DNA from 2 places in the Cytobacillus sp. IB215316 genome. Region 1 is predicted to be linked to the other one. Evidence: a T-box and tRNA genes for the amino acid it is inferred to sense, from the RefSeq annotation. Region 1 holds a T-box; the other holds one or more tRNA genes.
The links. A T-box is a leader RNA that pairs with one kind of tRNA and senses whether it is charged. The one in region 1 lies ahead of ileS (isoleucine--tRNA ligase), so its partner is inferred to be a tRNA-Ile.

Region 1 (7,227 bases):
CCTCCCTATATGTTTGATCATATAATAGTTTAAGAGAAAAATGTAAAAGAGGTATGGATAAATTACTAATATTTAGTAAATGAAATGTAAATTGGTAAAATAATGGGATGTTATTGACCGAATAATGACTAATGGTGAAACGTACTTTAAAAGAGAATACTAAGCTAGAAGGATGACCTTTGATTAACTGTGATGTTGTTAGTAAAGACTTGTAATTCATGATCTTGCTTTTAAGTTTGTTGAAAAAAGGCATGAAAAAATTTTATCACCCGTATCTTTTTTTTATCGTTATTCGTTTTATATATTGAGAGGTGCAAAAAGGAGGAGTAGATGTGTACACAAATGCTAAATCTTGCACGAACTTGGACGATCAACATGCAGCCTTGTCATTAAATGAATTAGAGAAGCATTATCAAAAGCTAACAAAATACTGTCATTTTCTTTCTCAAAATAGTTGGGATGGGGATGACCTTGTACAAGAAACATTGCTCAAGGCACTACAGCGGTATAAGGATTTGCCTGATATGAATTCCGCATTGTTAAATAAAATAGCTTATCACCAATGGATTGATAGTTGTCGAAAAAGACAGCGAGAAACAATTGAATCTACTCCAGAAACGATTGTTACTGACGTTGATCACTTAGAGCATTCTTTAGATATCATCCAAAAATTAGTGTCAAAATTAACACCAAAGCAAGCAGTCGTTTTTATTTTAAAGGAAGCATTTCAATATCAAATTACTGAAATTGCAAATATTTTAACAACGACAGAAACGGCTGTTAAAAGTATACTTCATCGTGGAAAAAAGCGGATAAAAAACATTTCACTTGATGATCCATTGTCACCAGTTCATTGCTTGTGGCCAGAGCAAGAACAAGAACAGTTAATCACTTCACTTTATTTGTCATTAAAAATGCATGATCCTGAAATACTTATCCGCGTGATTCCAAGTATTGATTCTCTAAGTAGTGATAGTGAAAAGCCAGTATGTAATAGTAAGTTGATACGTCCAATATCCTCTCGGGTAGGCATAGTTTCTATGGCAGCATAGATAAATATGATGATGGAGGAAAGAAATGAGTACAATACCTTATGTCATTGAACAAACAAGTCGTGGAGAGCGTTCCTATGATATATACTCAAGGCTTTTGAAGGATCGAATTATTATGGTTAGTGAAGAAATCAATGACCATATGGCACAAAGTGTAGTAGCACAGCTATTATTTTTACAAGCTAATGATGAAGAGAAAGATATTTCACTCTATATTAACAGTCCAGGAGGTTCGACTTCAGCAGGTTTTGCAATTTTTGATACGATGCAATATATCCAACCTGATGTACGAACGATATGCACTGGTATGGCGGCATCCTTTGGTGCTATGCTTTTACTTGGTGGAACAAAAGGGAAACGTTATGCGCTTCCAAATAGTGAAATTATGATTCATCAGCCTTTAGGAGGTGCTAAAGGTCAAGCGACAGATATAGAAATTTCAGCTAACCGAATTGTCAAGCTTCGATCACATATTAATCAAATCATTGCTGATCGGACAGGGCAATCACTCGATAAGGTGTCTAGAGATACAGATAGAGACAATTTCATGAGTGCAGAAGAAGCAAAGGAATATGGGCTTATTGATGACATCATTAACTAATCAGCAAGTGTATGAGAAATTTCTTGACACCAAAATAAATATCCATTAATATACTTTTTAATAAAAGCACACAAAATTTGATGACGAGAACAAGTAAACTAAATGATCCGTCCTCCAGAGAGCTAGTAGGTGCTGAAAGCTAGCGTTCGGACTTTAGTTGAACAATCATCTCCGAGAAGTCAAGCTGAATGAAGTAAGCTTGAACGGATTTCCCCCGTTAATAGGAACACGTATGATTGTACGTTGCTAAGTGCTATTGACCGGCGTCGATAGAAAAAGGGTGGTACCGCGGATACCCCGTCCCTTTATAGGGATGGGGTTTTTTGTGTGCTTTTAAGCTCTTTTCGTATCCTTTGTTACGTTTATTAAAGGCTCTTGTCATAAGCTTTGTTGTTATTTTTACTAAATATGGACAGTATGAAGTAGAAAAGATGGTACGAACTCTAGAGGAATTGGTCCTATAAATCTAAGTACGAAAAGCAACAATCAATGCGAAAACAGCCTTATTAAATTACAACAGTCAATCATGGTATGAAGATGCCATGAAACTTTCAAAACGAAAACAATAATACGAAACAGCCAAAATTAAAAGGAGTGGTACTGTGAGAAAGGTTGATGTGAAAGAACAAGCAAGCGATAGAGAAAAGAGAGTCCAACAACGTTGGAAAAAAGAGGATACATTTAAACAATCAATTAGCAATAGAGAAGAAAGCACAAGCTTTGTATTTTACGAAGGACCGCCCACTGCAAATGGTTTACCCCATGCAGGGCACGTGTTAGGTCGTGTTATTAAAGATTTAGTCGCACGTTATAAAACGATGGCTGGATATAAAGTGTTACGCAAAGCAGGATGGGATACACATGGCTTACCTGTAGAATTAGGTGTTGAAAAGCAATTAGGAATATCGGGTAAGCATGATATCGAAAAATATGGGATCGAAAAATTTATAAACAAGTGTAAAGAAAGTGTGTTTGCTTATGAACAACAATGGAGCACCTTTACAGAGCTAATTGGCTATTGGGTGGATGTAGAGGATCCGTATGTGACATTAGAAAATAGTTATATCGAAAGTGTATGGCATATTCTTGGAACGATTCATGAGCAAGGACTTTTATATAAAGGACATCGTGTGTCACCATATTGTCCTAGTTGCCAAACATCGTTAAGCTCCCATGAAGTTGCACAAGGATATAAAGATGTAAAGGATTTAAGTGTAACTGTTAAATTTCCTATCAAAGATCGTGAACATGAATATCTTCTTGGTTGGACGACAACACCTTGGACGCTTCCTGCAAATGTTGCATTAGCTATTAATCCTCAAATAACCTATGTAAAAGCTAAAAAAGGTAAAGAGGTGTATTACGTAGCAGAAGCATTAGCTGAAAATGTACTACAAGAAAATTATCAACTTCTTTCACGAATGAAGGGGGATGAGCTAGTAGGAATAGCGTATGACGCTCCATTTGACAACATCTCTGTAGAGAAGGGTCATATTGTTATTGAGGCGGATTTTGTAACTGATAGTAACGGAACGGGTGTCGTCCATATTGCACCAGCATATGGAGAAGATGATTATCGCGCTGCACAACAATATGAGTTAAGCTTCGTCAATGTAGTCAATGAATCAGGACGTTACACAGATGACCTTCAGATGTTTGCAGGGAGGTTTGTGAAAGATTGTGATGTAGATATTATCAAATATTTAGCAGCAAACAATCTTTTGTTTCATAAGCAAAAATATGAGCATAGTTATCCTTTTTGTTGGAGGTGTGACTCACCGTTACTGTACTATGCGACAGATAGCTGGTTCATTAAAATGACTGCTGTAAAGGATCGCTTACTTAGGAATAACGAACAGGTCACATGGCACCCAGAACATGTGAAGCACGGAAGGTTCGGCAAATTTTTAGAAAATGTTGTTGATTGGAATATAAGTAGAAATCGATATTGGGGAACGCCTCTAAACATTTGGACATGTGAACAGTGCGATCAACAATTTGTCCCAAAAAGCATTCAGGAGTTGCAAGCGAACAGTGTAGAGCATGTTGATAAAGATTTGGAACTGCATAAACCTTATGTTGACGATGTGAAGGTTGAATGTCGAAGCTGTGGGGGCAATATGAACCGTACTCCAGAGGTAGTGGATGTATGGTTTGACAGTGGCTCAATGCCATTTGCCCAACACCACTACCCATTTGAGAACGGAGAATTGTTTAAAGATCAATTTCCTGCTGATGTTATTGCCGAAGGTATTGATCAAACTAGAGGTTGGTTTTATAGTTTGTTAGCAATCTCGACATTATTCACAGGAAAAGCTCCATATAAAAGAGTACTTTCACTCGGTCATATTCTCGATGAAAACGGCCAAAAGATGTCTAAAAGTAAAGGGAATGTTCTTGATCCACTAGAATTAATTGAAGAATTTGGTGCAGATGCGTTAAGGTGGGCGCTTATAGCAGACAGTGCTCCTTGGAACTCGAAGCGTTTTTCCAAAGCAGTCGTTGCTGAAGCTAAGTCTAAGCTCGTTGACACGTTTGTAAATGTGCATAGTTTTTATACTTTATATGCAAGCATTGATCAAATCTCACCTGATTTATTTACAAATGTTCATTATTCGAGCTTAGATCATTGGGTATTATCTCGCTTAAATAGTACGATCCGAGGAGTAAAGTTGTATGTTGATGATTACCAATTTACTTTAGCTGCAAGGTTATTAAATACTTTTATGGATGAAGTAAGCAATTGGTATGTAAGAAGAACGCGCCAGCGTTTTTGGCGTGAGGGAATGGACGATGATAAGCTAGCTGCATATGCGACGCTTTATGAAGTGCTAACGAAAAGTAGTCAATTGTTAGCTCCGTTCACTCCTTTTGTTGCCGATGATGTTTTTGAGAACTTGACGGGAGAAAGTGTACACTTAAGCGACTATCCTGTAGTGGACGATACAATCATTAATCATCAGCTTGAACTTGAAATGGATGCAACACGCCAAATTGTAGAACTCGGAAGGCAAGCTCGGAATAATGCAGGATTGAAAGTGAAACAGCCACTTCAACAGCTTATTATCATGACCAAAGATGAGAAGTTCACACGGTTACAAAGTCATACTGACATCATTAAAGAAGAATTAAATGTTAAAGTGATTATGAATGAGAGTAATGAGAGTCGATATTTTCATTATTCCTTAAAGTTAAATTTTAAAAAAGCTGGCTCTAAATATGGCAAATACAGCAGTCACATTCATCAGTATCTTCAGAGTCAATCAGCAAGTAAAGTGGCAGCTCTGTTAGAAACGGAAGAACTTACTGTGGAAATTGATGGTAAGAAGTTTCAGGTAAGTTTAGAGGATATCATTGTAGAAAAATCAACAATTGGCGAATATCAAATGGCAGAAGGAGCTTCAGTTACGGTTCTTCTGGACACACAATTGACAGCTGATCTTTTACATGAAGGGAAAGTTCGAGAGCTCATTCGTGCAGTTCAGGAATATCGTAAGAAATTATTGTTACCTGTTGAAAAAAGAATCGATATTTCACTGCAGCTTGATGATGAAATGCTACAAGCAGTGAATAGCTTTGAACATTTATTACGTGAGAATTTATTAGTGAACGAACTTGAATTTGTTGAATCGTTAACTAATTTTGAAGAAGTAAAGGTAGGAAACGACACGGTTCGAATTGTTATTAAGTAAAATAGGTAGCTAAAATGAAATCTGTTGCTATCTTTAAAAATCGGAACAGCTTAAGAGGTTTGAAGGGAAAGGCTGTTTCCATTTTAATTGTTGCTTTAAACACGAATATCACTAATGTTCGTGGCATCTGTTCGACTGTAAAATGATGACGAAAATATAAAGCCACTTCTTATGGTACAAATTTGTTAATAAAAACAAAGTTTTATGAGAAGAGCTTAAGTAAAAGATGCCAATATATACCTAGATTAAAGGTTGAATCACTCATATTTATTGAAAGTACAAGATCAGGTGGAGAAACTAGCCACCTGATTTATGCTGTTTAACGTAGTCCATAAGAAATGTAGTGAATGGGATAGATCTTTGTTAATATCTTCTATTATCTTATGGTTCGGAGTATTTATTTACTTACATGTAAGAAACGATTATAATTAGAATTTGTGAGCATTAAAATCCAATTAGAAAAAGAGAGATAAAAATAAAAAACTAGAAAGCTTTTTTGTACTAGAGCTAAATCATACAATCTAGCAAAAGTTACAATGGATATATTATTAAGATCGATAAGGTCGTAATTGAAGGGGAAAATGAAGCTTTATGATAGAGTTTTTTCAAGAAATATTTAATAGCTATGCATCATTTTTTTCATTAGAAGCAATTAAACAAGTCGTATCAGATCCTACTAATTGGACTATTATCGGTAGTTTAATTATTTTAGAAGGTTTATTATCGGCTGATAATGCGTTAGTTTTAGCGGTTATGGTCAAACACCTTCCTGAAAAGCAAAAGAAGAAAGCTTTATTCTATGGTATTCTTGGTGCTTATGTGTTCCGCTTTATTGCTATCGGCTTAGGTGTCATTTTAATAAAAATTACGTGGGTAAAAATTCTCGGTGGAGCATATTTGCTTTGGCTTGCGATTTCCCACTTTATCAAGAAGCATAGCGAGAAAAAAGTGAAAAACAAGAAAATGGGCTTTTGGAGAACAGTGCTTGCTGTGGAGCTCATGGACATTGCTTTCAGTATTGATAGTGTTATAGCTGCTTTTGGAGTCTCGAGTGAGATTTGGGTTATTTTTATCGGTGGTATGTTAGGTGTATTAATGATGCGTGGTATTGCTCAAGTATTTTTAGCGCTTATAGAGCGTATACCTGAGCTTGAAACAGCTGCATTTGTGTTAATTGCTATTATCGGTCTAAAAATGCTTGCTGCTGCTACTTTAGGCATCCATGTCGAAGAAGGACTGTTTTTTGGAGTTTTATTAGCGGTATTCGCTGTTACCTTCATTATTCATTATATTAGAAGAAATGGTAAACAAGCTGAAGGAACTGAATTAGGTGAATGATAAGCAAAACTGTTGATTACTTAACTATAAGTATTGCAGCTTAGCAGAAGTGACCAGATATAATAGAAGGATAGAAAAAGGCATTATTCGCTGCTTTTTTTATCCTTCTTTTTTCTTTACTGGAACTCCTTCTAGTCCGCCTGGGCATTAACTTTCTGTTCCTGCGACCATTCCGTATCAATATCTAAATCTGTTGCTTTCTTTAAAAGTTCAAAACTTGTGAATACATTGTCTTTAATTATTGTATAATTCATCGCGTTTGTTGATCATTTTCATTCTGATCTAATGACACATGAGTAATTTTTATATAGTCATCCTCAAGTATTTCATATTTAATATCTTTATCTCGTTTAACAGTAAGTCTATCATGATACTTTCAAAAGGGGCTTTGGGATAAAGTATACAGTATGTTATTAATCATTCACTAAGAAATTTGACTAGCATAATAGTTTGTCATTCTTATGTTTATTATAAAATTCCATTTCATAACTAAAATTCATAATTATCTAAAAATTACTTGTAAGTATTTTATCAAATAAATTAT
Region 2 (7,227 bases), on a different contig from region 1:
CAGGCAATTGAGCTAAATGTTCACTTACAACTGCATACTCTTCTTCAGTAACTTCATCATTCTCATTTTCACTTCTACTTTTGACGATTTGTGGTGTGAGTGCATATCCACTAAATTCTCTATATATTGCTAAGACTTCTAACTCTTGTCCAGTTATTGTGGCAAGTTCCTCTTCAGTGATTCTATCAAGCTGAAGCTTATATATATCTTTTGCTTCAAGTTCACCGTCATCTTCTTTGTTTAATTCTTCTTTTGTTATTTTTTCTAAAGCTTCTTCAGGGTGTGTTAACAGCCAAAAGTCTTTTTTATCACGTTCAGTTACACTTTCAGTATCCTTATCAATAAATATTGCAAGATCTCTCGCAACCTCGAGACGCTCATCCGCTGTTGTACCTTGAAAACCTGTATATGTAATCGCGTTTAACGGTATATTATCCACAATGACATTACCGTTCCTATCATATATTTTTCCTCTTGGAACGGATGCGCTAACAGTCACCTCTTCTTTTTTTTCAATTTCACGTTTGTAATCTTCCCCGTAAACGATCTGAGTAAGACCAAGCTTTAAAATCAGGGTAGAAAATAGTAAAAAAACGATAAAAAATAACACATTCAACCGAAATGGGAGATGATTCCTTTTCTTTTTATTTTTTTTCTGTTTCTTTTTCATTCATTCACCTACTACATTAATTATTTCATTAATATTTATTTTATATAATAGCAGCTGAATTTTCCATTGTTAAAATATGAAAAAGGCAATTCAACTATACAGATGAACCACCTTCTCGATTTCCAACTTGTTGAGTACATTCGTCAGCTTGTTTATTTGATTCTACATTTTTTTCATCTACAAACTCGATATTTCTTATAAAAAGATAAATGAACGCATGGCCAGTACCTATGATGGCTAACAAGATAGGAATACTTACTTGTTCATCAAAAAAAGATACTGCAATTAAAAATAATAAAATGGAGACAATCCTTCCACCATTTAAAAACAACTCACGTACAACTATATATTCAATTCTCATTTGTGCTGCATTCCACCCCTTGCCAATAACATCATAAGTTAATGAAATGTATGGAACTAAAAGCATCGGATAAGCAATTGCGATGGCGATAGCATACATGATGAGCTTTGTATAAGTGACATGAAATAATATTAAAAAAATGGACATATATAGCAACAAGCCACCTATTAAGATTGCCTTTTTTCGATATTTTTGTTTTATTAATCGCGTTGCTAAATAATATGCAACAAATGAAATTGCTGAATTTACTAATCCAAATGTCCCTAGAGCTAATTCACTATTCGTTGTAATAAATACTAAGACAGAAACAACAAAGACAAAGGTTCCTTCTCGTACACCTTGAAAAAAGTGCGCATTTGTAATATTTGCCCAATTCTTGTTATGCCTTCGTTCTTGGATGATCCTCTTTAATACAAAGTCACCTTCTGCTGCTCTTGGTTGTAAAAACAAGCTAAATATTACAGCTCCGATAAATAATGCAAGAGATATTGAAAAAATAACAGTGTATCCTGTGAATTTTTCCATCCTAGATATAATAAAACCTGCAGCTATGGGACCGATCATCCCTCCAAATGAAGTAACAATTCCTAAAAAGCCATTAAAAAAATCACGTGTTTCTGGTTCAGTTATTTCGAAGGTAAGAACATTATAAGCCAACCAATAAAACCCATAACCAATTCCAAGCAGTCCCCCAAGAACGATTAAATACCGAGACGCTTGATCACCAAAAAAAAGAACGGCTATAAAAAATATTGCAAGAAATGTTACACCTAGCCTTAGCACGAGAACGCGATCGATCTTCTTTGCCCATCTTCCCGCTACTATAAATGTTAATGGTTGCATAATAACAATTGATAAGTTGTAAATCCCTAAATCTTTAAATTGACCTGACTGCTTCCATAAATACACATTTACGAATGTATTTGATAAAGCAATACTTAATGCATACAGCCCTCCAATTATTAATAATAATAGTAAATCCTTATTAACATCCACATCACCAATTAACTTGCGTAAAGCCGACATTGAAAAACTCCCCTTCTTTATCTACAAAGTAGTTTTCCAATTAGGCGATTTAGTTATGTATATAGAAATAGGCTTTTTAAATGTATGACATGTATGAAGCAGGAAAAAATTGTTGCCGTATTAATGGTAAACACGAACACAACTATTATTATGTTGACAAATAAACGTAACATCAATTGGATTTATTAAAATAAATTAGCAATGGCTTTATCCGTAAACTGTTGCTTTTTATATTAATTATTAAATGTCTATGAGAAGAAAACATGCCCAAAACGTTAGTTATATTCGTGTTTAACTTTTATTGAAAGACAATAATTTGTGCCGAAAAACAACCTAAGTAAAAGTTTATAACAAAAAAACAACAGAGGTTATACACTCTGTTGTTTTTTTGTTTACTATTTACTTCGATGCTGAATAAAGCTTAGCTACTTCATCCCAATTTACAACATTCCAAAAAGCTGAAATGTAATCAGGGCGACGGTTTTGATAGTTTAAGTAATATGCATGCTCCCATACATCTAATCCAAGAATTGGCGTTTTTCCATCCATAAGTGGAGTATCTTGGTTTGGTGTGCTCGTCACTTCTAGCTCACCGTTGTTAACAACTAACCATGCCCAGCCTGAACCAAATCGAGTAGCTCCAGCTTTTGCAAACGCTTCTTTGAAGCTGTCAAAGCTTCCGAACTTATTGTTTATCTCATCTGCAAGCTCACCAGTAGGTGCGCCCCCACCATTTGGAGATAAAATCGTCCAGAATAAGCTATGGTTCGCATGACCACCACCATTGTTACGTACTGCAGTACGAGCAGCTTCAGGAACAGCGTCCAAGTTACTCATTACATCTTCAATGCTTTTGCTTAGAAGTTCTTCATTTCCTTCTAATGCAGCATTAAGATTTGTTACATATGCATTGTGATGTTTTGTGTGATGAATTGTCATCGTTTCTTTGTCAATGTGAGGTGCTAATGCATCATATTCATAAGGTAATTTTGGTAATTCAAATGCCATAATAATTCCTCCTCAAATTATGTAATGAACTGTGTTCAATCATAGACTTTTGAACACAAAATGTGAACTGTGCAACATTCATTTTCATAATTACTAAACATGAATGTTTCTTAAGTTCGTTGCTTATAGATTAGCAAATTTTCCACAATATTTCAATTAATTTGCTTGTAACAAACCCTAATTTACTATATGTATTTTTGACTCTTCTCATTCAATCAAACTAAAAAAAGCCTTCAATATATTCCTGAAAGGCTTGCTTAGATGGACCCTGCAGGACTCGAACCTGCGACCGGACGGTTATGAGCCGTCAGCTCTAACCAACTGAGCTAAGGGTCCATGTCAAAAGCTCCATATAATCATACTAACATTGTAAAACTTTTTACAAAGCAGTAAATAAAAAATATATAATCATAATAAATTGGATGAACCCTTTTGCCACTACACCACTTAAAAATCCAAATAATGACCCTAAGCCAATTTTTGTCGCCTCTTTAACATTTTTCTTGTGCACAACTAACTCTGCTACAACAGCACCTAGAAATGGCCCGAGAATGATCCCAGCTACTGGTATTACAAAAGGTCCTACTAATAAGCCAACTGTACTACCCCATACAGCGGCTTGGCTCCCACCTAGCTTTTTGACACCGATTAGATTTGCTGCATAATCAGCACCAAATAATAACAAAACAAAAGTTCCTTGAATCATCCAAAATAACGTTGAAAATTGCTCAAAGCTAATTAGAAACCCATAAATTAAGAACCCTGCTACGATAAACAGTACACTTGGAATAATCGGATATATTAAACCAACAAAAGAAATGATAAAACAGCAAATCACTATTATCCAAATCAATAACTCCATCACCAAGCCTCCTGTACTTGTTAATAGCAATTTCATACTAGCACCGATTGTTTATGTAAGTCAATTAACTTACAAGGCTCTGTTGTTGCTATTTTTACTAAATATGGACGGTATATCGAGTATTGTAAGAGCAAATGTTAAAGCAGCAAAATGCCACGAACACTAGGTGTATACTTGCTTAAGCCTCTGGAACGGAAAAATGAATTGAAAAATAGCGTATAACAAAGAGGTATATTAAAAATCCAATTTCGATTTCCAACATACCTCTCTTGTGATTATATGCTTATTTTTACTCTCCTAATACCGCTTCAGCGATATTAACAGCGTGATCACCTATACGTTCTAAATTACTTACGATGTCCACAAATACAATTCCAGCTTGTCCAGAGCATTTGCCTTCATTTAATCGTAAAATATGCTTTTTACGCAATGTTCTTTCCATCTTATCAATCTTGTCTTCTTTCTTCACAACTTCTCGTGCTAATTCTTTATCGTTTTCTTCAAGAGATTGAATTGATTCTTTCACAGTAGAAATTGTTAATTCAAACATTTCTTTTAAATCAGCTTTTGCTAAATCAGTCATCTTCACTTTATTTGATAGCTGATAATCAACTAACTCCACAATATTCTCAAAATGATCACCTATACGTTCAATATCTCGTACGGTATCCATTAACACTGAGTGCTCTTCTGATTCATTTTGTGACAATGAAGCTGAAGAGAGTAACACTAAATAATCAGTAATTTTCCGGTCTAAATTATTGATGGCACTCTCTAGTTGCATAGATAGATCAGCATGTTTCTGCAAATTGCTATTTAAATATTTATGTGACTCTTCTAAACCTAGAGTAGCAAACTCACCCATTCTAACAACTTCTTCTTTCGCTTGACCTAATGCAATAGATGGTGATTGCTCAATAAAGTTAGGATCCAAATGCTTAGCTTTATATTCCACTACCGAATCTTTACCAGGTATAAGTTTTGTTACAATATATGCCAACACACCTATAAACGGTAATTGAATCAACGTATTCGTTATATTAAACGCTCCATGCGCGAATGCTATGGTCATTTCTGGGTTTAAATTAAATGCCTCTTGCAGCATAATAACCAATTGTGTATAGAGCTTCAATCCAACAAGAAATATAGTTGCTCCAACCAAATTAAATAATACGTGTGTCAGAGCAGCTCGCCTAGCTGCAACTGATGCTCCAATTGAAGCTAATATCGCAGTGATCGTTGTACCAATATTATCACCAAATAAAACAGGCAATGCAGCATTTAAACTCAACAGACCTTGACCATACAATTCCTGTAATATCCCAATGGTTGCACTCGAACTTTGCACGATAACAGTAAAGATTGTTCCAATAGCTACTCCAAGAATTGGAATTTCACTCATGTTCACTGTTAACTCAGCAAACGATTCGAGTGAACGTAGTGGCTTCATCCCTGAACTCATTAGTTTCAAACCATAAAAAAGTGCACCAAAGCCAAATACTACTTGACCTAAATTGTGAATTTTCTTATTTTTGAAGAAAAAGAGTAAGAGAGCCCCTACTGCTATAATTGGTAGAGCGTAATTTGACAATTTGATACCGATAATAAATGCAGTAACAGTCGTCCCAATGTTTGCCCCCATGATTACACCAATTGCTTGCCTTAAAGTCATAAAGCCAGCACTGACTAAACCAACTGTAATAACAGTTGTACCTGAGCTACTTTGAATTAACACTGTTACAATAATACCAGCTAAGACACCCATAAATGGGTTGGTCGTAAAGCGGTCTAAAATATCTCTTAATTTGTCACCTGCGGATTTTTGCAGTCCATCTCCCATGTACTTAATCCCAAATAAGAAGATACCTAAACCACCAATAAATTCAAAAATCATCTTTTGAACATCAAGTTCCACTTTTTCTACCTCCGAAAAATTATCTGACTAGTTTCGACACAAGCTTACAAAACCCTATACAATTATTAACGAAATACATTAGAATTGTAAAGGTTTTTAATAAAGAATTTACAATAGCTTAACAATCGAATGAAAGGTGGACAATTTCTGCTAGTGCTTATCGCAAATAACTGGAAAAAGCAATGTTTCAACTTATAAAATGACCATTCATATTAGACGTTGTTTTATAGTTTTCACCACGCTAAAATAATTATGATAGAGAAAAAGAAAATAAAGGGGATTATTGAGATGTCTATTTTCAGACAATTAGTTAAAAGCTTATACTCAACTAATGATATAGCTAAATTTCGTTTTCAAGGTATAGGAAAAACAATTTTGTATGTGTTTTTATTAACATTAATCTCTATTATACCTACAGCATATTTTATTGCCAGTGATATTTCTAAAGGTGTTAATACTGTGAATGAGGTTTTTGAGTCAGACCTCCCTTCTTTTTACATTGAGGATGGTCAGTTATCTACCCTTGACGAAGAACCAATTCTCATTTCAAAAAATGATTTTTCGTTAATCATCGATAGTCGTGAAAATATATCAATTATTGACACTGTTAATATTATTGATGGTGATGGCTTGGCGTTGCTAAAAAACAGAGCTGTATATGTTTCTAATGACAATGAGCAATCATTTTATTATTCAAGCTTTGGGGATATATCATTTTCTAGTGATGATATGCTAAATTTCATAAACACATTCGACTCATTATTAATAATTATCATCCCTGTTTTCATTCTTATCATGTATATTTTTTCTAGCGGTATGAAATTTCTAGGCATTACGTTACTCGCGTTCATCGGGTTGATCATAAATAGTGTCTTAACAAAAAAGATTACATATCGACATTCGTGGATTTTATCTGCATATAGTGTAACAATACCGACTTTATTTTTCACCTTAATGGATGCTTTTCACATCGTACTTCCTGCACAATTTGTGGTAAATGTTATGATAAGTGTTATCATTTTGTCATTAGCCATTCAACAAATACCTAATCCGAAGAAATAAACAAAACAGAGTAGACCTAATAGGGCTTACTCTGTTTTTATTTTACCTCATTTAACAATTCCTCCTAAATAAATAACGTAGGTAGAACTATTGTAAACCTAACATTATAACTAGCTCAGACTGTTATTAATTATTACTAATATGCATTCTTTACAAATTTTTAGGAATATTTTTCTTGGACATGCATACATAGGTATAAAAGCGATGCAAACGGGGTGGAAATAATGAAGAAAAAGATGATAGGCATTATCTTATTTTTATTTGTTATTTATATCTTTTATTATGATATAAGCATTGGCTCGTTACCTGTAATTAATTCACAA

Region 2: it encodes a tRNA-Ile, which carries the amino acid that the T-box ahead of ileS (isoleucine--tRNA ligase) is inferred to sense. The anticodon was not compared.

The regions. Positions count from the first base shown of each region.
Region 1 covers NZ_JAXBMC010000003.1:250,003-257,229, forward strand. The annotation lists gene SLH48_RS08255 (sigma-70 family RNA polymerase sigma factor) at 333-1,052, shown strand; gene clpP (ATP-dependent Clp endopeptidase proteolytic subunit ClpP) at 1,078-1,653, shown strand; T-box leader at 1,725-1,961, shown strand; gene ileS (isoleucine--tRNA ligase) at 2,271-5,345, shown strand; gene SLH48_RS08270 (TerC family protein) at 5,937-6,683, shown strand.
Region 2 covers NZ_JAXBMC010000001.1:456,203-463,429, reverse strand. The annotation lists gene SLH48_RS02110 (penicillin-binding protein 2) at 1-670, opposite strand, end outside; gene SLH48_RS02105 (MFS transporter) at 765-2,057, opposite strand; gene sodA (superoxide dismutase SodA) at 2,457-3,065, opposite strand; tRNA gene SLH48_RS02095 (tRNA-Ile) at 3,328-3,401, opposite strand; gene SLH48_RS02090 (DUF456 domain-containing protein) at 3,445-3,927, opposite strand; gene SLH48_RS02085 (Na/Pi cotransporter family protein) at 4,217-5,842, opposite strand; gene SLH48_RS02080 (DUF1189 domain-containing protein) at 6,131-6,904, shown strand; gene SLH48_RS02075 (LysM peptidoglycan-binding domain-containing protein) at 7,129-7,227, shown strand, end outside.